DNA from 3 places in the Pantoea sp. Ep11b genome. Region 2 is predicted to be linked to each of the others. Evidence: predicted binding sites of a transcription regulator. Region 2 holds the regulator's gene; each other region holds the start of a gene.

Region 1 (7,586 bases), 380 kb from region 2:
TGCGCTTTGCCACGCCGCAGGGCTTCAACACGGCCGACCAGTTCTTCACCTATCTGCGTGACAGTTTCGATGTGCTCTATGAAGAGGGCAAAACCGCGCCGAAGATGATGTCGATAGGCATGCACTGCCGCCTGCTGGGGCGACCGGGCAAATTCCGCGCGCTGCAGAAGTTTCTCGATCACATCCAGCAGCACGACGATGTCTGGATTTGTACCCGCCAGCAGATCGCCGACCACTGGATCGCGACACACCCGGCGCCCTGACGCGGCGATGACGCCTGGCCCTTTTCGGGGTCAGGCGTCAGAAGGCTCAGCTCATCAGGCTGACCTGCGCCGCCACGATGCACCAGCCGTGCGGCATCCGCACCCAGGTCTGCTGCTGGCGGCCCGTTTTCTCGCTGCCGTCGCGGGTAAATTCGGTGCTGCAGACCGCAAAATCCTCGCCAAAGGTGGTGATGACGGTATTTCGCAGCGTCCGGTTCAGCCCGGCTGAGGGGCGCGCGGCGCGGAACGCGCGGATCTCATCAATGCCATACAGGTTTTCACCCGCCCCCAGTCTCACGGTGCGCGCGTCATGCCAGAACAGCGCATCCAGTTCAGCGACATCATTACTGACCAGCGCCTGCTCGTAGCGATAAAACTGCGCCGTCACCTCGTTCACCACCTGCGGTAAATTAATCTCTCTGTTCATCAGGCTCCAGCCATCGTGATTTGCGGCAGGGTGATACCGCGTTGTTCCAGTGTCCAGGCGGCACGTAACACCGCCTCTTCATCAAAAGGCCGGCCGATAAGCTGTAAGCCAATCGGCAGGCCACTCCGGGTCGCCAGCGGCACGGTACAGACCGGCAGACCCAGGAAGGAGATCGGCTGCGTCAGCATGCCCATACTCGCTTTAGCCGGCAGCGACTCGCCCTGGATCGACAGCGTCTGCTGACCGATCGCGATCGCGCTGCAGGGCGTCGCCGGGGCGATCAGCACATCGAAACGGTCGAACAGCGGTAACACCTGCTGCCGGAAATGGCGACGGAAACGCTGCGCCTGCACATACCAGGCTCCCGGCATCATCGCACCGGCCAGCAGACGCTCGCGTGAGTTCGGTTCAAACTGCTCAGGCACCTGGCGCAGGGCGGGCAGATAGTGATTGCCGCCCTCTGCGGCGGTCATGATAAACGCCGCCGAGCGTGCCAGTTCCGCCTCCGGCATCAGCACCTCTTCATGCGCGTTCAGCGCGGCCGCACCCGCCGCGACGGCGGCGCGGGCATCCTCATCGCACCAGCGGGCAAAAAAGCCGCCGAGCACGCCGCAGCGTAAGCCTTCGCTGCCCTGAGCCAGCGAAGGCAGCGTGGCGGCCTGCGGATGATTCGCCTGAAACGCATCAGCGGGATCGGCACCCTGCAACTGGTCATAGACCAGCGCGAGGTCATCCACCCGGCGGGCCAGAGGGCCGATATGGTCCAGGCTGGCGACAAAAGGATGGCTGCCGCTGCGCGAGAGGCGGCCAAAGGTGGGCTTAAGGCCAAAAATGCCGCACAGCGACGCGGGCACCCGAATCGAGCCGTTGGTGTCGGTGCCCAGTGAAAAATGCACCAGCCCGGCGGCCACGGCGGCCGCGGAGCCACCGGACGAGCCGCCCGCCACGCGGCTGAGATCGCGGGGATTGCGTGTCGCGCCATAGTGGCTGTTCTCGGTGGTAAAGCCGTAGGCGTAGGCATCCATGTTCAGCATGCCCGACAGCAGTGCGCCCGCGTGCCGCAGCTTATCGACAGCAAAGGCATCGGTCTGCGCGGCCGGACGATCGCGGAACAGGCTGGCGCCGGCCAGCGTGCTGTGACCCGCCACGTCAAACAGGTTTTTCACGGCATAGGGGATGCCCGCCAGCGGCGGCAGGGACTCGCCACGCTGCCGCTGTGCATCCACCGCGCGGGCTTCCTGCAGCATGCGCGGCCCGGTCACCGCCGTCCAGGCGTTCAGCGCCGGATTATGCTGCTCAATCGCCTGCAGCGTGTGCTGCGCCACCTCATGCGCACTGATCTCACCCTGCTGGATCGCCCGCTGCAGGGTCTGAATCGAAACGTCACTTAAGTTCATGCCTGATAGACTCCTGCCACGTCCAGCCGGTCATCCAGCGGAAACGCCATCAGCGGCGCCGCCATCTCTGCAATGCGCGAAAGCTGGATCAGCAGCTCGGCGCGCCGGGCCTCATCCAGTTCCAGCTGCAGGATCTGCTCCATATGGCCGATGTAGCTGGCCCAGTCGTGTTGATTCATGATTCGCTCCTGTTAAAAACCGGCGGCGCTGCCGTTGCTGCGCGGATCGCTGGCACCTTCGAACATGCCGTTGCTGTGGCGCACGATGGCTCCCGCATGGCCCACGGATTCGCTGAAGTCCGGCAGCAGTTCCACCTCGTGCCCCCACTGACGCAGCCGCGAAACCGTTTCGGCATCAAAGCGGCCTTCCAGTTTCAGCGAGTCGGATGACTGTCCCCAGGTGCGGCCCAGCAGCCAGCGCGGCGCACTTACCGCCTGCTGAAGCGGCAGCCCCTGAATCACATGGCGGGTAAAGATCGCCGCCTGGGTCTGCGGCTGCCCGTCGCCGCCCATCGCGCCGTAGACCAGCGTACGGCCATCTTTCAGGCGTGCCGCGGCGGGGTTGAGGGTATGAAATGGCTGCTTACCGGGCGCCAGCGCCAGCAGATGATCCGGGTCGAGGCTGAACGCGGCGCCACGGTTCTGCCAGGTGATCCCGGTGCCGGGCAGCACGACACCGCTGCCAAATTCGTGATAGATGCTCTGAATAAACGACACCGCCAGACCGCTGCTGTCCATGACGCCCATCCAGACGGTGTCGCCCGGGCCGCGTCCACGGCCCCAGTCGGCGGCTTCGCCATCCGCAATCTGGCTGGCCAGCGTGGCAAGGTGGTCGCTGTCCAGCAGCGCCTGTAAATCTTCTTTGACGTGACGCGGATCGGTGATGTGCTGATCGCGCAGCGCAAAGGCTTTTTTGGTGGCCTCCACGATGCGGTGCACCGTCTGCGCGTCATCCGCGCCGGCCATCTCCAGACGATCGGTGATGCTGAGGATCGCCAGCGACACCATGCCCTGAGTGGGCGGGGTGATATTCCAGATGTCGCCTTCGCTGTGACTGAGATGCAGCGGCGTTGTGCGGCGGGCACGATGCTGCTGAAGGTCCGCCAGCGTAACGGGCATACCCAGCGTAGCCATCTCATCGGCCATATGATGCGCCAGCGCGCCGCGATAGAAGCTGTCGAGCCCCTGTTCGCTCAGCAGACTCAGCGTCTGCGCCAGGGCGGGCTGGGTGAAACGACTGCCTGGCTGCGGTACGTTGCCGTCGGGCATAAAAGTGGCGCTGAAGCCGGGCTGATGCTGTAACTCATGGCGAAACGTGGTGGTCGCGGCGGTCTGCGACGCCGTGACCGGAATACCGTCGGCGGCGTAGCGGATGGCATCCCGCAGCAGGCGCGCCAGCGGCAGCATCGGGCTGCCCATCTCTTCAGAGATCGCCAGCGCCTCCTGCCAGCCACTGACCGTACCGGCCACGGTCAGCGCCGCCTTCGGCCCGCGATGGGGGATCGTCGGGTGATCCGCGTAGAAATCGCAGTGGGCCAGCGCACCGGCTGCGCCACTGGCGTCGATAGCCACCGGCTCCCCGTTGGGCGGCAGAATCAGCCAGAAGCCGTCGCCGCCCAGTCCATTCATATGCGGATAGACCACGGCGATGGTCGCCGCCGCTGCCACCATCGCCTCAATGGCGTTGCCGCCATCACGCAGCACCGCCAGCGCACTCTCACTCGCCAGATGGTGCGGGGTCACCGCCATCCCCTGCGGGGCCATATTGCTCTGAATCATCGTTCACTCGTTCTTCGGGTAACAGAATCTCTGATGAAGCAAGAGCTGTTCCAGTTTTCATCCCGGACAGAGATTGCGGCGGTTAACCTGGCGTAAATTGTGCTAGCTTCTGCTGAAACAAAAGTTACAGGACGGGTTATGAAACAGCTTGATGAACGACTCAGAAGTCACTATCCCCAGCTTTCGCCGCAGGAGCAGCGTATTGCCGACTTCGTTTTTGACCACTTCGACGATCTGATCAGCTACAACAGCGCCGAGCTGGCGCGGCTCAGCGGCGTGTCGAAAGCCACGGTCAGTCGGCTGTTTAAGCGTCTGGGCTATGAAAAATATAAGGATATGCGTGATGAGCTGCGCATCCTGCGTCAGAGCGGCATGCCGCTGACCGATAACCGCGATGCCGTGCAGGGCAACACGCTGCTGGCGCGCCACTACAAGCAGGAGATGGCCAACCTGACGCAGTGGGTCAACAGCCTGGATGCCCGGCAGTTCAGTGAGGTGGTCGGGCAGATGGCGCAGGCGAAGCGCGTCTTTATCATCGGCATGCGCAACGCCTATCCGGTGGCGCTGCACCTGCGTCAGCAGCTGGTGCAGGCGCGTTCCCAGGTGCATATCCTGCCGCAGCCGGGCCAGACGCTGGCTGAGGAGCTGGTGGATATCACCCCGGAAGATATGGTAGTGGTGATGGCGTTTCGTCGTCGTCCCCGTATTATCCGGCCGCTGATGCAGCAGCTTCAGGCCGCTGCGGTGCCGGTGCTGGTGCTGTGTGAGCCGCAGGCGCAGACGGTGATGGCGCTGGCGCGCTGGCAGCTCTGTACGCCGCTGGACAGCGTCTCCGCCTTTGACAGCTACAGCGCCGCCATGAGCCTGGTCAACCTGCTGGCAAACGCGCTGCTACATGAAACCCTGGCCCAGGGACGTCAGCGTATTCATCAGATCGCGGATCTTTATCAGCAGTTTGACGAGCTGGAGCACCGTTAACAGGCACCCTTTTGGTGCTTTGCCCCATTTCAGTACATCCCCGCTACGGCGTAACTGCCCCGGTTACGCCCGCTTTTCACCCCGAACCGCCGCGTTTATCCTTTTTTTTCCTGCCAGCCGGGTTGGCACATTAGTTGCAGATTCCAGTTCAAAGAATCTTTTGTTTCACGTTAATCTCACCGGGGTGCATAATGAAAAAAGTTCTGATGGCGGTTGCCGCAGCGGCGTTACTGATGGCGCAGACGGGAAGCGCGCTGGCCGATCAACTGCAGGATATTCAGAAGCGCGGCGTCATCCGCGTTGCCGTGCCGCAGGATTTCCCGCCGTTTGGTTCGGTGGGTACCGATCTGCAGCCGCAGGGGTATGACATCGATATGGCGAAATACCTGGCAAAGCAGATGAAACTTAAGTTGCAGCTGGTGCCGGTCAGCAGTGCCAACCGCGTGCCTTACCTGCAGACCGACAAGGTCGATCTGGTGATCTCCAGCATGGGTAAAAACGCCGAGCGGGAAAAAGTGATCGACTTTACCCGCGCCTATGCGCCGTTCTTCCTGGGCGTGTTCGGGCCGAAAGGCGACGAAATCAAGGCGGCAGCGGCCCTGAGCGGCAAGTCGATCGGCGTCACGCGCGGAGCGGTCGAGGATATGGTGCTGAGCGACGTGGCGCCGAAAGATGCGCAGGTGAAACGTTACGAAGATAACAACACTACGCTGTCCGCGTATCTCTCCGGTCAGGTGCAGTATGTGGCTACCGGCAACCTCGTGGTCGCCGCGATCGCGCGTCAGAATCCGGCCAAAGCGCCCGTCGCGCAGTTTATGCTGAAAGATTCGCCCTGCTATATCGGCCTGAAGAAAGATCAGCCTGCGCTGAAAGCGAAAGTAAACGAACTGATTGAGCAGGGCATTAAAGATGGCACCCTGAATAAACTCTCTGAAGAGTGGCTGAAAGCGCCGCTGCCCGCGAACCTCGGCGCCTGAGGAGCGATTCATGACCGGGCAACTTAACTTTCCCGCCCTGTGGCCATACTGGCCGGAGCTGCTCTCCGGCCTCTGGGTCACCATTCAGCTGACGGTGCTGGCGACGACCGGCGGCGTGGCGATTGGGATTGCGGGCGCGGCGCTGCGCAGCGGCAAACCAGGCTGGATGAGCCGCCTCTGGGGCATCTATGTCGAGCTGATCCGCAACACGCCGTTTGTCGTGCAGCTGTTCTTTATCGTGTTTGGTCTGCCGGCGCTGGGGCTGAAGCTTACGGCAGGTGAGGCGGCGCTGCTGGCGATGCTGATCAACCTCGGGGCTTACAGCACAGAGATTATCCGTGCCGGGATTCAGGTGACGCCGAAAGGGCAGTGGGAAGCGGGGCGGGTGCTGGGTTTAACCCGCAGCCAGACCTTCCTGCGGGTGGTGCTGCCCCCGGCGCTGCAGCGCATTTATCCGGCGCTGGTGAGCCAGTGCATCATCGTCATGCTGGGCTCGTCGGTGGTGTCGCAGGTCTCCTATGAGGAGCTGACCTTTGCCGCCAACCTGATCCAGTCGCGCACCTTCTTAAGTTTTGAGGTCTATCTGGTGACCACGCTGATCTACCTGGCGTTGTCGATTGCGATGCGCCATCTGCTGCTGGCGATTGGCCGTAAATGGTTTGGAGTGCAGCCCTCATGATGACGACCTTTACCGACTGGGACATTCTGCGCAACCTGCTGCTGGCGGCGCGCTGGACCCTGTTACTGTCGCTGGTGGCCTTTGCCGGCGGCACGCTGGTGACGCTGCCGCTGCTGTTTATGCGCCTGCTGCAGCGCCGGTGGCTGACGCGCATCATTCGCGGCTACACCGCGCTGTTTCAGGGCACGCCGCTGCTGATGCAGCTCTTCCTGGCCTTTTTCGGTGTCGGCCTGTTCGGCATCGATGTCGCGCCCTGGACCGCGGCGTCGCTGGCGCTGACCTTCTACACCAGCGCGTTTCTGATCGATATCTGGTACGGCAGTATCCGCGCCCTGCCGAAGGGGCAGTGGGAAGCGTCGCGCTGCCTCGGGCTGACCTTTGGTCAGACGCTGTGGCGGGTGATTGCTCCGCAGGCGATCCGCATTGGCATCGCGCCCACGGTGGGGTTTGCCGTTCAGGTGATCAAGGGCACCGCGCTGGCGTCGATTATCGGTTTTATCGAGCTGACCAAAGCGGGCACCATTCTGAACAACGTGACCTATCAGCCGTTTAAAGTTTTCGGGCTGGTGGCGCTGGGCTACTTCCTGATGTGTTATCCGCTGTCCCGTTACAGCCAGTATCTGGAGAAAAAATTCAATGCCGCTCATCACCATTAATCAGGTGCAAAAATATTACGGCGACAACCATGTGTTGAAAGGCGTGGATCTGGATATCGACATGGGCGAGGTGATCTCAATCATCGGTCGCAGCGGGTCGGGTAAAAGCACGCTGCTGCGCTGCATGAACGGGCTGGAGGGCTACCAGGAGGGCAGCATCAAGCTCGGCGGGATGACCATTACCGATCGCGACTCGCAGGCGCGTGAAATCAGCCGCTCGGTCGGGATGGTATTTCAGAACTTCAACCTGTTTCCGCACATGACGGCGCTGGAAAACGTGATGCTGGCCCCGCGCCGGGTGCTGAAAAAGAGTGATGCCGAATGCCGGGCGCTGGCAACGCAGATGCTGGAAAAAGTCGGGCTGGGCGAGCGGCTTAACTACTATCCGGGCAGTCTCTCCGGTGGTCAGCAGCAGCGGGTGGCGATCGCCC
Region 2 (7,586 bases):
AGCCTTAATCTTCATCGAAGCCCGCTTCGAACAGTTCGATGACCGCCGCCAGCGCCGGAACCTCTTCCGGGCCGCTGGCTTCGATCTCAATGTGCCCGCCTTTTGCTGAATCGAGCATCAGCAGCGCGATCACGCTGCTGGCTTCGGCTTCGGTGCCCGCTTCGTTGCGCAGCAGGACTTCGGCGTCAAAGCTCTGCACCAGCTCAAAGAGCTTCATTGCCGGACGGGCGTGCATACCCAGCTTATTTTTGATTTCTACAGTTTGTCTGACGGTCATGATTTGCGCTTTTCCAGCGTGCGATGGCGTGACTGTACATTCTTACCGCGTGAACGGAAGTAATCGGCCAGCTGCTCGGCGATATAGACGGAGCGATGTTTGCCGCCGGTACAGCCAATCGCCACGGTAAGATAGCTACGGTTATTGGTTTCCAGCATCGGCAGCCAGAGTTCTAAATAGCTGCGCGTCTGGTAGATAAAATTGTGCACTTCGGTATGGCGATCGAGGAAGGCCGCCACCGGACGGTCGAGGCCCGTCATTGGCCGCAGCTTGGGATCCCAGTGGGGATTGGGCAGAAAGCGCACGTCAAACACGTAGTCCGCATCAATAGGGATGCCATGTTTGAAGCCAAAGGATTCGAACACCATGGTCAGCTCACGTTCACGCTTGCCCAGCAGACGGGTACGCAGCATCTCGGCCAGCTCATGCACCGACATCTCAGAGGTGTCGATAATCAGATCAGCCCGGGAACGCAGCGGCTCCAGCAGATCGCTCTCTTCGTCAATCGCGCTCTCCAGCGACAGGTTCTTGCTGGAGAGCGGGTGCAGACGGCGTGTATCGCTGTAACGACGAATCAGGGTATTGCGATCGGCGTCGAGAAACAGCAGCTGCGGTGAAAAGGAGTCAGGCAGATTATTCAGCGCGGTTTCGAAAATTTCAGGGGATTCAGGCATGTTGCGGACATCGATACTGACCGCCGCCGAAATATTGCGATCGGCCAGCGAGTTCGCTAACTCCGGCAGCAGCACGACCGGCAGGTTATCGACGCAGTAGAATCCCATATCTTCCAGCGCACGGAGCGCCACTGACTTCCCCGAGCCTGAACGACCGCTAACGATCATCAGCACCATGACCTTCTCTCCCGTTTTAAAACCGGCAACCGGCCGGTAAAGACGCGTTACTGCTCTGTCTGGATTTCCGTAATAATGGCATAGAGCTCTTCATCACTCTGCGCCGCGCGCAGACGGCGGCAGACCGTTTTATCTGCCAGACGTTTTGCCACCAGTGAAAGGGTGTGCAGATGCGTTTTGCACTGGTCAGCCGGCACCAGCAGGGCAAACAGCAGATCGACCGGCTGGTTATCGACAGCATCAAACGCAATCGGCTGTTCGAGGCTGATAAAGACCCCGACCGCGCGCAGCGTATCCTCTTCCAGCTTGCCGTGAGGAATAGCGATGCCGTTGCCGATACCGGTACTGCCCATGCGTTCACGGGTCAGGATCGCTTCGAAAAGCGTCTGGTGCGGCAGGTTGAGCTGCTTAGCGGCCAGTTCGCTGATGATTTCCAGCGCACGTTTTTTGCTCTGGCAGTGTACGCCGCTGCGGGTGCAGTCTGGCGAAAGCACCGTGCTCAATTCCAGTGTAAGATCGTTGTTCATTAGCGTTTCACTTGCGAGTTCACCAGGCCATTCACCGCCAGCGCGTCCTGACGCGGGAGACAAACGGCGCCTCTGCTCAGATGACAAAACGGGGCGGATTATCCGCCCCATCCTGTCGGCTCTGCGCGGCAGGCGCGCGTAGCTGGCGTGAAGGTTAGTGTTTTTTCAGTTTATCTTTGTGTTTGGTCAGCTGACGGGCGAGCTTATCGATAAGCCCGTCAATGGCCGCATACATATCTTCTGCTTCCGAAGTGGCGTGCAGCTCGCCACCATTTACGTGAAGTGTTGCGTCAGCCACCTGAGTGACTTTCTCAACTTTCAGGACAATATAGACCTGATTGATATGTTCAAAATAGTGTTCCAGTTTGGCAAATTTACCGCTGACAAACTCACGCAGAGGCGGAGTGATTTCAACGTGTTGCCCGGTCAGGTTCAGCTGCATAGGTCTTCCTTCTCATGTCTTTCAAACCAGCTGTTTACGCTGGTTCGATGGCGGGATGGATAAAGACTCACGATATTTGGCGACGGTTCGCCGTGCCACCATAATCCCCTGATCAGATAACATGGAGGTCAGTTTACTGTCGCTCAAGGGTTTGGCTGGATTTTCCGCCGAAATTAATTTTTTCACCAGCGCGCGGATCGCCGTCGAAGAGGCTTCACCGCCACCCTCGGTATTCACATGGCTGGAGAAAAAGTACTTCAGTTCGAAAATGCCCCGCGGGCTGTGCAGATACTTCTGCGTTGTCACGCGGGAAATGGTCGACTCGTGCATCTCAACAGCCTGGGCGATATCGGCCAGTACCATCGGACGCATAAACTCTTCACCCTGCTCGAAAAACGCCTGCTGCTGTTCAACAATACAGCGCGTCACTTTCAGCAGCGTATCGTTACGGCTTTCCAGACTCTTAATCAGCCAGCGCGCCTCCTGCAGATTACTGCGAATAAACTGGCTGTCGCTCTCATTGCGCGTGGTGCCGCCCATTGCGGCGTAGTGCTGGTTGATCCTGAGGCGCGGCACACTGTCGGCGTTAAGTTCAACCGTCCAGCGGCTGCCGACCTTGCGCACCAGTACATCGGGAATCACATATTCCGGTTCGCCGGTATTGATCGACTGGCCCGGGCGCGGGTCCAGCGACTGAATCAGCAGCATCGCCTCTTTCAGCACCTCTTCTTTAAGGCGCGTGACCCGCATCAGGCTGCGGAAATCGTGATTAGCCAGCAGGTCGAGATGTTCGCTGACGATCAGACGCGCCTCTGCCAGCATCGGGGTTTCGGGCGCATACTGCGAAAGCTGTACCAGCAGGCAGTCACGCAGGTCGCGCGCGCCGACGCCGATCGGATCGAAGCGCTGGATGCGTTTCAGCACCGCTTCCACTTCGTCCACTTCCAGTTCGTCGTTACCGATGCCGTCGAGGATCTCCTCAAGCGAAACGGTAAGATACCCGGTGTCATCGATAGCGTCGACGATAGAGGTCGCAATCGCGCGATCGGTGTCACTGAATGGCGTCAGTCCGACCTGCCACATCAGATAATCCTGCAGAGACTGAGTGGTTTCGCCCTGATAAACCGGTAACTCATCATCCTGATAATCGGTGCCGGTACCAGACGGCGTGCCAGCCGTGTAGATCTCATCCCAGGTGGCATCCAGCGGCAGCTCATCGGGCATCTCTTTCTGCTCAAGGGCTTCGCGGGTGTCCAGCGCCTCGGCCTCAGACGATTCCCGGGCGTCGATCTCTTCGTGCAGTTCGGTCTGCTCAAGCAGCGGGTTGCTTTCCAGTGCAAGCTGTAACTCCTGCTGGAGTTCAAGCGTAGAGAGCTGCAGCAGACGAATGGCCTGCTGCAGTTGTGGCGTCATTGCCAGCTGTTGGCTGAACCTGAGTTGTAAACCTTGCTTCATAGACAGGATGATAGTTCCCAGGTAAACATCACAATTAACGACACCTTATCAGAGTCTGAACTCTTCACCCAAATAAACCCGCTTCACCTGCTCATCGGCCAGGATCTCGTTCGGCGTGCCGTGCGCAATCAGGTGACCCTGGCTGACGATGTAAGCCCGCTCACAGACCGCTAAGGTTTCACGCACGTTGTGGTCGGTGATCAGCACGCCCAGGCCACTGTCACGCAGATGCTCGATGATCTTTTTGATGTCGATAACGGAGATCGGGTCAACACCGGCAAAAGGCTCATCCAGCAGGATAAACTTAGGATTGGCCGCCAGCGCACGCGCGATCTCGACACGACGGCGTTCACCGCCCGACAGTGCCTGACCCATGCTGTCGCGCAGGTGTTCGATGTGGAACTCTTCCATCAGTTCGCGGGCGCGATCCTGACGCTGCTCTTCCGTCAGATCGTCGCGGATCTGCAGGACGGCCATCAGGTTATCGTAGACGCTGAGGCGACGGAAAATAGAGGCTTCCTGCGGCAGATAGCCGATGCCGCGACGTGCGCGGGCATGCAGTGGCAGGATGCTGATATCTTCATCATCAATGACAATGCGACCCGCGTCGCGGGGCACGATCCCCACCACCATGTAAAAAGTGGTGGTCTTACCGGCACCGTTCGGGCCCAGCAGGCCGACAATCTCGCCGGACTTGACCTGCAGACTGACATCTTCTACCACGCGACGGCCCTTATATGCCTTCGCCAGGTTTTCTGCGATTAATGTGGCCATAGCTATCAGTTACTCTTCTTTCCGCTGGTGGACGAACCTTTATCCTGAAGCTGCGACGGCACCAGAACGGTGGTCACGCGCTTGTTCTGGCCCTGGCTGTAAGCCTGCATTTTCTGCTCTTTCACCAGGTAGGTAATACGGTCGCCTTTGATGTTGCTGTCCTGCTGCTCGATAAACGCATTGCCGGTCAGTTCAACGAAATCGTTCGCCAGTTCGTAGTGCAGTTTAGCGGCGTGGCCCTGCACCGGCTTGCCGCTGTCCTGCATCTGATAAAAGGTGGCGGGGTTGCCGTAGGCGTCAACGATGGTTTTCTTGCTGTCGCCGCCCGGACGGGTCACCACGACTTTATCAGCCGTGATTTTGATTGATCCCTGGGTCACGATGACATTGCCGGTAAAGGTCGCAACGTTGCCCTGCAAATCCAGCGCCTGATTCTGCGAGTCAATGTTTACGGGCTTGTCCGAGTCACCGGTCAGGGCCAGCGCCGGCACGCTGGTTGCCAGCAGTACCGAGGCCAGCAGGATCTTCAAACTATTTTTGTTCATTTTGAATTTCATAAGAGGTTTTGACCTTCTCGATTAACTCGGCGTTTTTCGTCCGTAAATTGCCGCGCATTTTCATGCCAGTGGAGTTAAAGCTGCGGCCATACAATGTCACCTGATCATCAGAGGTAACATCCTGAGTGACAAGATTGATCTGCGCATTATCGGTTTTGATGCGCTCAAGCTGAGAGTCCTGCGTCAGGGTATTCAGCTCAACATGGCCATAAAGATAAAGCATACGATCTTTGGTGAGCTTTGCTTTATCTGCCCGTAGCGACCAGGTCGGAATTTTGTTCTCATCAAAGGTGGTCATCACCGGGTTCTCGAACCAGCTCAGTTCGTCGTCCGAAAAATAGGTCACTTTGTCCGAGGTCAGTTTATAGGAGAGCGCGCCCTGCGGGTTATAAACCACAGTGTGCGAATCGGCACTGGTATAGGTCGGCGACTGTGTGCCATTGCCGACAGGCGTGCCATCGTCATCCTGGTTAGTAAGATTCCAGCCGATCAAAACCAGTGCAATCAAGGTCAGAATCAGCGTTATCCAACGCCTGCTTTTACTCATACTGATTGCCCTTTGGCATCCTCAAATTTGTTCTGCGCCATTAAGATCAGATCACATACTTCACGCACCGCGCCGCGTCCGCCAGCGATCCGCGTGACATAGTGCGCGCGCGGCAGCAGAATCGGATGAGCATCCGCGACTGCCACGCTTAATCCCACTTTCGCCATAACCGGCCAGTCAATCAGATCGTCACCTATGTAGGCGACCTGGTCGTCGGAAAGGGACAGTTTATCCAGAAGTTCACGATAGGCCAAAAGCTTATCCGATTGTCCCTGATAAAGATGGCGAATGCCGAGCGTTTTACAGCGATCTTCCATCAGTCGGGCATTGCGGCCGGTAATAATAGCCACTTCCACATCGGAGGTCAGCAGGCAGCGGACGCCGTAACCATCCCGCACGTTGAATGCCTTCAGCTCTTCGCCATTGTTCCCCATGTAGATCACGCCGTCGGACATCACGCCATCGACGTCGCAGATCAGCAGACGGATCCGGCTGGCGCGCGCCATCACGTTGGCGCTGACCGGGCCATAGCAGGTCTCTATCGGGGGAGTTGCCAGTTGCATTTTCTCTTCCTGTTCAGACTACGCCAGCGCGCAGCATGTCATGCATATGTACCACGCCGAGCAGATGGTCGTCATCGGCCACCAGAATCGAAGTGATGTTTTTCGTCTGCATCAGATTCAGGGCTTCAACCGCCAGCATGTTCGGCCGGACGCGGATGCCGCCTGGCGTCATCACTTCGCCGATTGTGGCGCGCTGAAAGTCGATGCCCATGTCAAAGATGCGGCGCAGGTCACCATCGGTAAAGATCCCCTCAATTTTCATCAGGTCGTCGACGATAACCGTCAGACCCAGATTCTTGCGGGTGATCTCCAGCAGCGCATCGCGCAGGGAGGCGTCACGGGTGACGTGCGGCAGTTCATCGCCGCTGTGCATGATATCCGCCACATGCAGCAGCAGCTTGCGGCCCAGCGCGCCGCCGGGGTGGGAGAGGGCAAAATCTTCTGCCGTGAATCCGCGCGCTTCCAGCAGCGACACGGCCAGCGCGTCGCCCATCACCAGGGTCGCCGTGGTGCTGGTGGTCGGGGCCAGACCCAGCGGACAGGCTTCCTGGGGGACGTGCACGCAAAGATGCACATCCGCCACGCGGCCCATGGCGCTTTCGGGACGTCCGGTTATGCAGATCAGCGCGATGTGCTGACGCTTTAAGACCGGGATCAGCGCGAGGATCTCGTTCGACTCTCCGCTGTTGGAGATGGCGATCACCACATCATTTCTGCTCACCATGCCCAGATCGCCGTGGCTGGCTTCGGCAGGATGGACAAAGAAGGCGGGCGTGCCGGTGCTGGCGAAGGTCGCCGCCATTTTTTTACCGATATGGCCAGACTTCCCCATGCCCATCACCACCACTTTACCCTGGCAGCCGTAGATCAGGGCGCAGGCGCGGGCGAAATCGTCATTGATATATTGATCGAGCTGTTCCAGTCCTTCACGCTCAATGCGGAGCACGGTCTTGCCCGCTTGCTGAAAATCAAAGGCAGTTGGTTGCTGATATGACATAGTGAGTCTGTCCTTGTTAACCGTTCATGAATGCCGGCTGTAACCACAGCAGCGTCACCCAGACGAAGAAACCACAGAGTAAAATCAGGCCCGCCGTACGGCCAACACGTCGGCGACGAAGCAGGCAGAGCAGGGCAAACAGGGCGCTGACGCCCAGCATGACCCAGTAATCACGGGCAAAGGCATGATAATCGACGCTGCCCGGATGAATCAGTGCCGGAAGTCCCAGCACGATGGCAATATTATAAATGTTGGCGCCGATGAGATTGCCGATCGCAATATCATCTTCGCCTTTCAGTGCCCCGGCAAGCACCGTTGCCAGCTCGGGCAGGCTGGTGCCAACGGCGATCAGGGTCAGACCCATCACCAGTTCGCTGACGCCAAAGTAGTCGGCAAAGGCGGTGGCATTGTCGATCACCATCCGTGTCGACATCGGCAGAATAATCAGCGCGACAGCCAGCCAGAGAAAGGCCACCGTATTTCCACTCTCTTCACGCGGCAGTTCAGCCAGCTGCTCGCGGGTCAGGGTGTCATTGTTGTCCTGTTCCGCCTTACGCGCGATGCGAATCACCACCATCAGATAAATAGCGGCAATG
Region 3 (7,586 bases), 520 kb from region 2:
GCCGGTCGGGCAGATTATTTCGCGTGTCACTAACGACACGGAAGTAATCCGCGATCTCTATGTCACCGTGGTTTCCACCGTACTGCGCAGTGCCGCGCTGGTCGGTGCCATGATGGTGGCGATGTTCACTCTTGACTGGCGCATGGCGCTGGTGGCGATGATGATCTTCCCGCTGGTACTGATGGTGATGTTTATCTATCAGCGCTACAGCACGCCGATTGCCCGCCGGGTTCGCAGCTATCTGGCTGACATCAACAACGGCTTTAACGAAGTGATCAGCGGCATGAGTGTCATCCAGCAGTTCCGCCAGCAGGCGCGGTTCGGTGAGCGGATGGGCGAAGCGAGCCGTTCCCACTATCTGGCACGCATGGAAACGCTGCGTCTTGATGGTTTTCTGCTGCGCCCGTTGCTGAGCCTGTTCTCCGCGATGGTGCTGTGCGGGCTGCTGATCCTGTTCAGTTTCTCCGTGCCTGGCGTGTTTGAGGTCGGGGTGCTCTACGCTTTTATTACCTATCTGGGCCGGCTGAATGAGCCGCTGATTGAGCTGACCACCCAGCAGTCGATGCTGCAGCAGGCGGTCGTCTCCGGTGAGCGCATTTTTGAACTGATGGATGCAGCACAGCAGCAGTATGGTGTCGATCAGCAACCTCTGGCGTCCGGTCGTATTACGCTGAACCAGCTGAGCTTTGCCTACCGCGAAAACCGCAACGTGCTGAGCGACATCAATCTGGAAGTCGCGCCGCGCGAATTTGTGGCGCTGGTGGGGCATACCGGCAGCGGAAAAAGCACCCTGGCGAATCTGCTGATGGGCTATTACCCGGTGACGCCTGGCGCAATCCGGATTGACGGTCGCCCCATCGGCGACCTCAGCCACGCCGTGCTGCGTCACGGTATCGCGATGGTGCAGCAGGATCCGGTGGTGCTCGCCGATACACTTCTGGCAAACGTGCGGCTGGGACGTGACATCAGCGAAGAGGCCGTCTGGCGGGTGCTGGAGCAGGTGCAGTTGGCTCCGCTGGCGCGTGCGCTGCCAGAGGGGATTCATACCCGTCTCGGCGAGCAGGGCAACAACCTGTCGGTGGGGCAGAAGCAGCTACTGGCACTGGCGCGGGTGCTGGTTGACCTGCCGCAGATCCTGATCCTGGATGAGGCGACGGCCAATATCGACTCCGGTACGGAGCAGGCTATTCAGCAGACCCTGACGACGCTGCGCCAGCACAGTACGCTGGTAGTGATTGCGCACCGGCTCTCGACGATTATCGAGGCAGACAAGATTCTGGTGCTGCATCGTGGTCACGTCGTGGAACAAGGCACCCATCAGCAACTGCTGGCGATGCAGGGCCGTTACTGGCAGATGTACCAGCTTCAGCAGGCGGGAGATGAACTGGCGTCGGGCGCGGCGGCGACCGCTGAAAGCTGAGTTGCACCTTTTTTGCGCACCTTTATCAGACTAATCTGTATAAATGCACTCCTTTGACGCCTGAAGCACCAAAGGAGTGCACTCCGCGACTGTGATCTCTGTCATACCGCGCGCCTGCGCAGCAGGCACTCTATACCATCCCTTGCCGCGTCTCGTCTGAACCACTGATTTGTGCCGGTTTTACACTCTGGCACAGGCTTTGCTTATATCCCTGCGTGTCCGTAAACGTTACTTATTTACTCGCTGGAGGGGATCCAATGAAGCTGGTTACCGTCGTAATTAAGCCATTCAAGCTGGAGGATGTGCGTGAAGCTTTATCCTCTATCGGCATTCAGGGGCTCACCGTCTCCGAAGTGAAAGGATTTGGTCGTCAGAAGGGCCATGCAGAGCTTTATCGCGGGGCTGAGTACAGCGTGAACTTTCTGCCCAAGGTCAAGATTGATATCGCGATTGCCGACGATCAGTTAGACGAAGTGGTGGATGTCATCAGCAAAGCAGCTTACACCGGCAAAATTGGCGACGGTAAAATTTTCGTGGCTGAACTGCAGCGCGTTATCCGTATTCGTACCGGCGAAACCGACGAAGCCGCTCTGTAATTACGACTCAGTACTGTGATGGGATGGGATAAAAATGAATAAAATGTTAGCGAAGTTGGGCCTCACCAGCCTGGCACTGTTACCCTCACTCGCGATGGCCGCGCCTGCCGTTGCGGACAAGGCTGATAACGCATTTATGATGATTTGCACCGCGCTGGTGCTGTTTATGTCAATTCCAGGTATTGCACTCTTTTACGGCGGCCTGATCCGCGGCAAAAACGTACTGTCGATGCTGACTCAGGTTGCGGTCACCTTCTCACTGGTCTGCGTGCTGTGGGTAGTCTACGGCTACTCGCTGGCCTTCAGCGAAGGCAACGCCTTTTTCGGCGGCTTCGGCTGGGCGATGCTGAAAAACATTCAGCTCACCGCCGTAATGGGCAGTTTCTATCAGTATATCCACGTAGCGTTCCAGGCCTCCTTTGCCTGCATCACCGTGGGGCTGATTGTGGGTGCCATTGCCGAACGTATCCGCTTCTCTGCCGTGCTGATCTTTGTCGGCGTCTGGCTGACGCTCTCTTACCTGCCTATCGCACACATGGTCTGGGCGGGCGGTTTCCTGGCCCAGGATGGCGCGCTGGACTTCGCTGGCGGTACGGTCGTACACATTAACGCCGCAGTCGCGGGCCTGGTGGGCGCTTACCTGGTGGGCAAACGTGCCGGTTTTGGCAAAGAAGCCTTTAAACCGCACAACCTGCCTATGGTCTTTACCGGAACGGCCATTCTTTATGTCGGCTGGTTCGGTTTCAACGCCGGTTCCGCGTCTGCGGCAAATGAAATTGCGGCGCTGGCCTTCCTGAACACCGTTGTTGCAACCGCGGGTGCCGTGCTGTCATGGACCTTCGGCGAGTGGGCGGTGCGTGGTAAACCTTCTCTGCTGGGTGCCTGTTCAGGCTTTATTGCCGGACTGGTTGCGATTACCCCAGCCTGTGGTTACGTCGGCGTGGGTGGCGCGTTAATTATCGGTCTGGTGGGTGGTCTGGCGGGCCTGTGGGGTGTGACCACCCTGAAAAAATGGCTGCGCGTGGACGATCCCTGCGATGTGTTCGGCGTGCATGGCGTGTGCGGCATCGTGGGCTGTATCCTGACGGGCGTGTTCGCGTCCTCTTCACTGGGCGGCGTAGGCTATGCACAAGGCGTAACCATGGGCCATCAGGTGTGGGTGCAGATCTTCAGCGTGGGCGTAACCGTTGTCTGGTCAGGTGTCGTCGCCTTCGTCGGCTTTAAGCTGGCCGATCTGATTGTTGGCCTGCGCGTGCCGGAAGAGCATGAGCGTGAAGGTCTGGATGTGAACAGCCACGGCGAGAACGCTTACAACCAGTAATCGTCGGGCAGCAAAAGAATCGGGGGGCGAGCAATCGCCCCCTTTTTTTATTCGCTGCGCTGACGCATCACGCCTTCCTGAACGGTTGACGCTACCAGCACACCCTGCTGATTATAAAACTCCCCGCGGACGAAACCGCGCGCGCCGGACGCCGAGGTACTGACCACGCTGTAGAGCAGCCATTCGGTGAAGTCGAACGGACGATGGAACCACATCGAGTGGTCGATCGTCGCGACCTGCATATCCGGCTCCAGAAAGCCTTTGCCGTGCGGCTGCAGGGCAACCGGCAGGAAGTTAAGATCCGAGGCGTAGCCGAGCAGGTACTGATGGATACGCAGATCGTCGGGCAGTGGCCCGGTGGCCCGGATCCAGACCTGACGTTCAGGCTTATCCACATGTCCCCGCAGCGGATTGTGGATCTGCACCGGACGGATCTCCAGCGGGCGTTCGGCAATGAACTTTTCACGCAGTTTTTCGGGCAGCAGATGGGCCATCTTCTGCGCCATCGCCTGCTCGGTTAACAGATTCTCAGGGCCTGCCACCTGCGGCATCGGATTCTGATGTTCAAATCCCTGTTCCGGTGACTGGAAGGAGGCGGTCATATAGAAAATCGGCTGGCCGTTCTGAATGGCACTGACCCGCCGGGCGCTGAAGCTTTTGCCATCGCGCAGCGTTTCCACATCGTAAATAATCGCTTTCTGACTGTCGCCAGGCCGCAAAAAGTAGCTGTGAAAAGAGTGAACGGTGCGATCTTCCGCGACGGTCTGCTTTGCGGCATACAGCGCCTGACCCACTACCTGACCGCCAAACACCTGGCGCAGCCCCAGATCTTCGCTCTGGCCGCGATATAAACCCTCTTCCAGTTTTTCCAGATTCAATAAATTCAGCAGATTTTGCAGTGCCTGACTCATGGCGCATTCCTCAATGTAGTGACCTGCTCAGTGTGAAAGATCGGACCAGTTAACGTCAATCAGACTTTCCGCTTTGCCTGTGCCAGGCAAAATCTCATTTTTGTGCCAACATTAAGGACATACGGCGAGTGAAGCGCTGTAAGCAGGATTCGCTGCCGATAATCATTTTGATCAAATGGAGACGACATCAATGAAACTCAGGCATGTGTTCAGTGGAGTAGTTATGGTGGTTGCTGTTGCGGGATGCGCCGATAAAAGTAAACCTGTGCCCACGCCGACGCTGGGGTCAGCCGTGGCAGGACAGACGACGGCGATTGCGCAGCCGAACGTCAGTGGCTCAATCTTCATCCGTCAGCGCATTGCGCTGCCGCCGGATGCCGTATTAACCGTGACGCTGTCTGATGCGTCGATGGCCGATGCCCCATCAAAAGTGCTGTCACAGCGTGTCGTGCGCACCGAGGGTAAACAGGCTCCGTTCCAGTTCGTTCTGCCGTTTAACCCGGCCGACATCCAGCCCAACGCCCGCATTCTGTTAAGTGCGGCGATTGCCATCGACGGCAAGCTGGCCTTTGTCACCGAAGGCGTGAAGCCGGTGATCAATCAGGGTGGTACCAAAGCGGAACTGCTGCTGGTCCCGGTCCCGTCTATGGCGATGCCAACCCAGCCAGGCGCTGCAACTACCGTGCCTTCTACCTCACCGACGATGGTAACGCCATCCGCTGCGGTTCCGGCACCGACCCACATTTAAGCGTGTTTCGGGGCGACGCTGTCGCCCCTTTTCCTGTCTAAAATCGCCAGCGCCAGGTTGCCAGATCGAGCTGCCCGTCATCACTGATCGCTATACCTTCCGCCGCCAGGGCATCCCGCTGCCGTAACAGACGATCCCCCTGCAGGGAAAGGGTGCCGTGCCGGTTAACGACGCGATGCCAGGGCAGGGTAGTCTCTTCAGGCAGACGGCTCAGTACGCCGCCGACCTGACGTGCTGCGCGCGGAGAACCGGCGAGCAGGGCAACATCGCCATAGGTGGCGACGCGGCCATACGGAATCGCGGCAACAATCTGCCAGATGCGGTGCTGAAAAGTGTCAGGCTGATCCATCTGCTTGTTTCATCCGGAAAAAGGGCCTTAATTTTAGCATGGAGAAGGGCGTCTGAACGCTTTCGGGTCAGGGTTGTTCAAGAAAACAACGGTTGTCCCGACTACGCTTGCAATTGACCCCTCCTTCCCAGATAATGCCCCCGCTCTCGTAAAGAGGGCTTGTCAATGGGGGCCCTGTTGGTTCTCCCGCAATGCTAGCTTGTGAACTCGGTCAGATCCGGAAGGAAGCAGCCGCAGCAGGTGACGCGTGTGCCGGGATGTAGCTGGCAGGGCCCCCACCATTTTCCCCCTGAAAACCCCCACGAATTGCAGACAGCCAAAACCCGCCCGGGCCGATCCTGTGCCGGCAGGCAGGAATGTCTGGTACTAAACAGGGGTAAAACTTAGCAATAATCGATTAGATTAACGGACAAATTTCCACACTGAACCCGGGACTTTATCGTAGAGCTTGTTCATGGTCAGTTCCGCCAGACGATGGTCAGCCGCCGAATAGAATATGGCTAATTCGTCTTCCGGTAATTCATACTTATTTTTTTCAATCACCCTTTCGAGGGTATCCAGCGAGCGGCAGCGCCGCAGTCGCATCAAATAATCGGTTTTTGTCAGGGTTTTGTTCATAAATAAATCGTTCTCATGTCAGTACTATAATGAATGGCTCGGCTGCTGGAGAAAAGCGCACTCTTCAGTGAACAGATTAAATAAGCGCTTCGCTGAACGTTGCCACCGCTGAAGATCCGGGGTTGTGACACCATAGTTGCTGAATAACATAAAGGTATCATCAAGATATTCATCGATTTGCGAAATCAGCGCTTCATCTTCAACGTGCTTGATTTTGTAATTCATGGTGAAAGAGGCGATATGCTCAATCAAATCATTAAGCTGCAGATTGCTTTCGGAAGTCGGATCATTTACCCAGCCATGATGGCTGTCCGTTAATGATGCCATGCTGTCGTCAAACAGGCTCTCACACAGGTATTTAAGCTGGGCAATATCATGCCGTTTCGGTGAGTATTCGTCCATCTTTTTCCCCTCCATAGCTAGCACAGTTGCCGCAGGCCGGCGAGATAAGAGAACACGGCCATGAAGCGATTATCGGGGCAGTTATTAAACGGGACATCTTAAAGATAGTGTAAAACCATTAGTTCTGCTCACCTCCATTACTAAATATTACAATTCATCGCCGGGGGAGGGTTGCTGATTGTCTATCACATCAAACTCAAGTGCGCCGGGCTTAATGTGAAAGTTTACCTGTTCCGACTGTGTGACCGTTTCATTCAGATCCTGGCAGGGGCTAAATAAATTCCAGTCAAAATCGTAAAGTAATTTAAAACTATTCAGATCCTGATATTCAATGGAAATAATTTTTAAACTGCCTGGAACAAACCGGGCATTTTGTGAATACCAGCGTAAATCTCCCACCAGAAGATCGGTTATTTTGAGAATATTCCGCTGAACAATCTCAGCTATTTTTGCGCAGTCCGTTTCGCCTGCGGCAATATCGCACTCAATGCGTGACAGCATATCCGGTTCGCCTTAAACCATTAATAACCTATCATTGGTTTTCTGCAACGGGTTTGCAAGCCCGCTGAGCACAAAAGCGTCTGTTTACCCGGCTGGCCAGCAACACCGAGCCGGTTTCCCCTGTTCAGGTCTGCCAGTCACCGCCAGCCTGTTTATCTTTTGATACACATTCCCCCGTTTAACTGTGCTCAACATCCGTTATCTTAATTGTTATGTTATAACATTTTGGTGAAGTGATGCATCAGAGCGGATTACTTATGTCACTGGGCGGGCGACTGACTGTTGCACTGCTCGTCATCGCCCTGCTGGCCGTGGCGATCAAATGGGGGATCAGCGCATGATCCGGTTTGATTCGCTTCGGGCGGGCTACCAGGGTGAGGCCGTGACCCCGGCCCTGAGCGGCCAGCTTGCCGCAGGCTCGATGACTGCCCTGGTGGGCGCCAACGGCAGCGGCAAATCGACGCTGCTGAAAACCATTGCGGGTTTACTGCCCCCGATAGCCGGGCGCTGCGAACTGCAGATTGCGCGGCGGGATATTGGCTGGCTGCCGCAGCGTACCGAGCTGGAAACCCGCTTTCCCCTGACCGTCTTTGAACTGGTCTCGATGGGCTGCTGGCCTCGCTGCGGCTGGTTCGGCGGTATCAACCGGATGCTGCGTCGGGAAATCTGGCAGGTGCTGGAGGCGGTACAGATGCGTGATTTCGCCGGGGCGCAGCCCGC

What was found. The regulator sigma-54, encoded in region 2, starts transcription at its own class of promoters, with help from an activator protein. The targets are predictions, from matches to a motif close to GTTGGCACANNTTTCGCTNT.
Region 1: AB1748_RS05575 (gamma-glutamyltransferase family protein) is a predicted target of sigma-54. The motif match lies at 3,901-3,920, and genes of this name have one in related genera.
Region 3: glnK (P-II family nitrogen regulator) is a predicted target of sigma-54. The motif match lies at 1,607-1,626, and genes of this name have one in related genera.

Annotation. Positions count from the first base shown of each region.
Region 1 covers NZ_CP160631.1:1,209,659-1,217,244, forward strand. The annotation lists gene puuE (allantoinase PuuE) at 1-263, shown strand, start outside; gene hpxZ (oxalurate catabolism protein HpxZ) at 310-690, opposite strand; gene AB1748_RS05565 (AtzE family amidohydrolase) at 690-2,087, opposite strand; gene hpxX (oxalurate catabolism protein HpxX) at 2,084-2,266, opposite strand; gene AB1748_RS05575 (gamma-glutamyltransferase family protein) at 2,279-3,865, opposite strand; gene hpxU (MurR/RpiR family transcriptional regulator HpxU) at 4,004-4,843, shown strand; gene AB1748_RS05585 (transporter substrate-binding domain-containing protein) at 5,035-5,820, shown strand; gene AB1748_RS05590 (amino acid ABC transporter permease) at 5,831-6,499, shown strand; gene AB1748_RS05595 (amino acid ABC transporter permease) at 6,499-7,155, shown strand; gene AB1748_RS05600 (amino acid ABC transporter ATP-binding protein) at 7,136-7,586, shown strand, end outside.
Region 2 covers NZ_CP160631.1:828,855-836,440, forward strand. The annotation lists gene mtgA (monofunctional biosynthetic peptidoglycan transglycosylase) at 1-1, shown strand, start outside; gene npr (PTS phosphocarrier protein NPr) at 5-277, opposite strand; gene rapZ (RNase adapter RapZ) at 274-1,128, opposite strand; gene ptsN (PTS IIA-like nitrogen regulatory protein PtsN) at 1,176-1,655, opposite strand; gene hpf (ribosome hibernation promoting factor) at 1,810-2,097, opposite strand; gene rpoN (RNA polymerase factor sigma-54) at 2,119-3,552, opposite strand; gene lptB (LPS export ABC transporter ATP-binding protein) at 3,601-4,326, opposite strand; gene lptA (lipopolysaccharide ABC transporter substrate-binding protein LptA) at 4,332-4,883, opposite strand; gene lptC (LPS export ABC transporter periplasmic protein LptC) at 4,858-5,430, opposite strand; gene kdsC (3-deoxy-manno-octulosonate-8-phosphatase KdsC) at 5,427-5,993, opposite strand; gene kdsD (arabinose-5-phosphate isomerase KdsD) at 6,007-6,990, opposite strand; gene AB1748_RS03850 (calcium/sodium antiporter) at 7,007-7,586, opposite strand, start outside.
Region 3 covers NZ_CP160631.1:1,351,963-1,359,548, forward strand. The annotation lists gene AB1748_RS06260 (SmdB family multidrug efflux ABC transporter permease/ATP-binding protein) at 1-1,420, shown strand, start outside; gene glnK (P-II family nitrogen regulator) at 1,678-2,016, shown strand; gene amtB (ammonium transporter AmtB) at 2,051-3,337, shown strand; gene tesB (acyl-CoA thioesterase II) at 3,385-4,248, opposite strand; gene AB1748_RS06280 (YbaY family lipoprotein) at 4,439-4,996, shown strand; gene AB1748_RS06285 (MGMT family protein) at 5,034-5,345, opposite strand; RNA gene ffs (signal recognition particle sRNA small type) at 5,521-5,617, shown strand; gene AB1748_RS06295 (HHA domain-containing protein) at 5,748-5,963, opposite strand; gene tomB (Hha toxicity modulator TomB) at 5,988-6,365, opposite strand; gene AB1748_RS06305 (hypothetical protein) at 6,513-6,866, opposite strand; gene AB1748_RS06310 (metal ABC transporter ATP-binding protein) at 7,204-7,586, shown strand, end outside.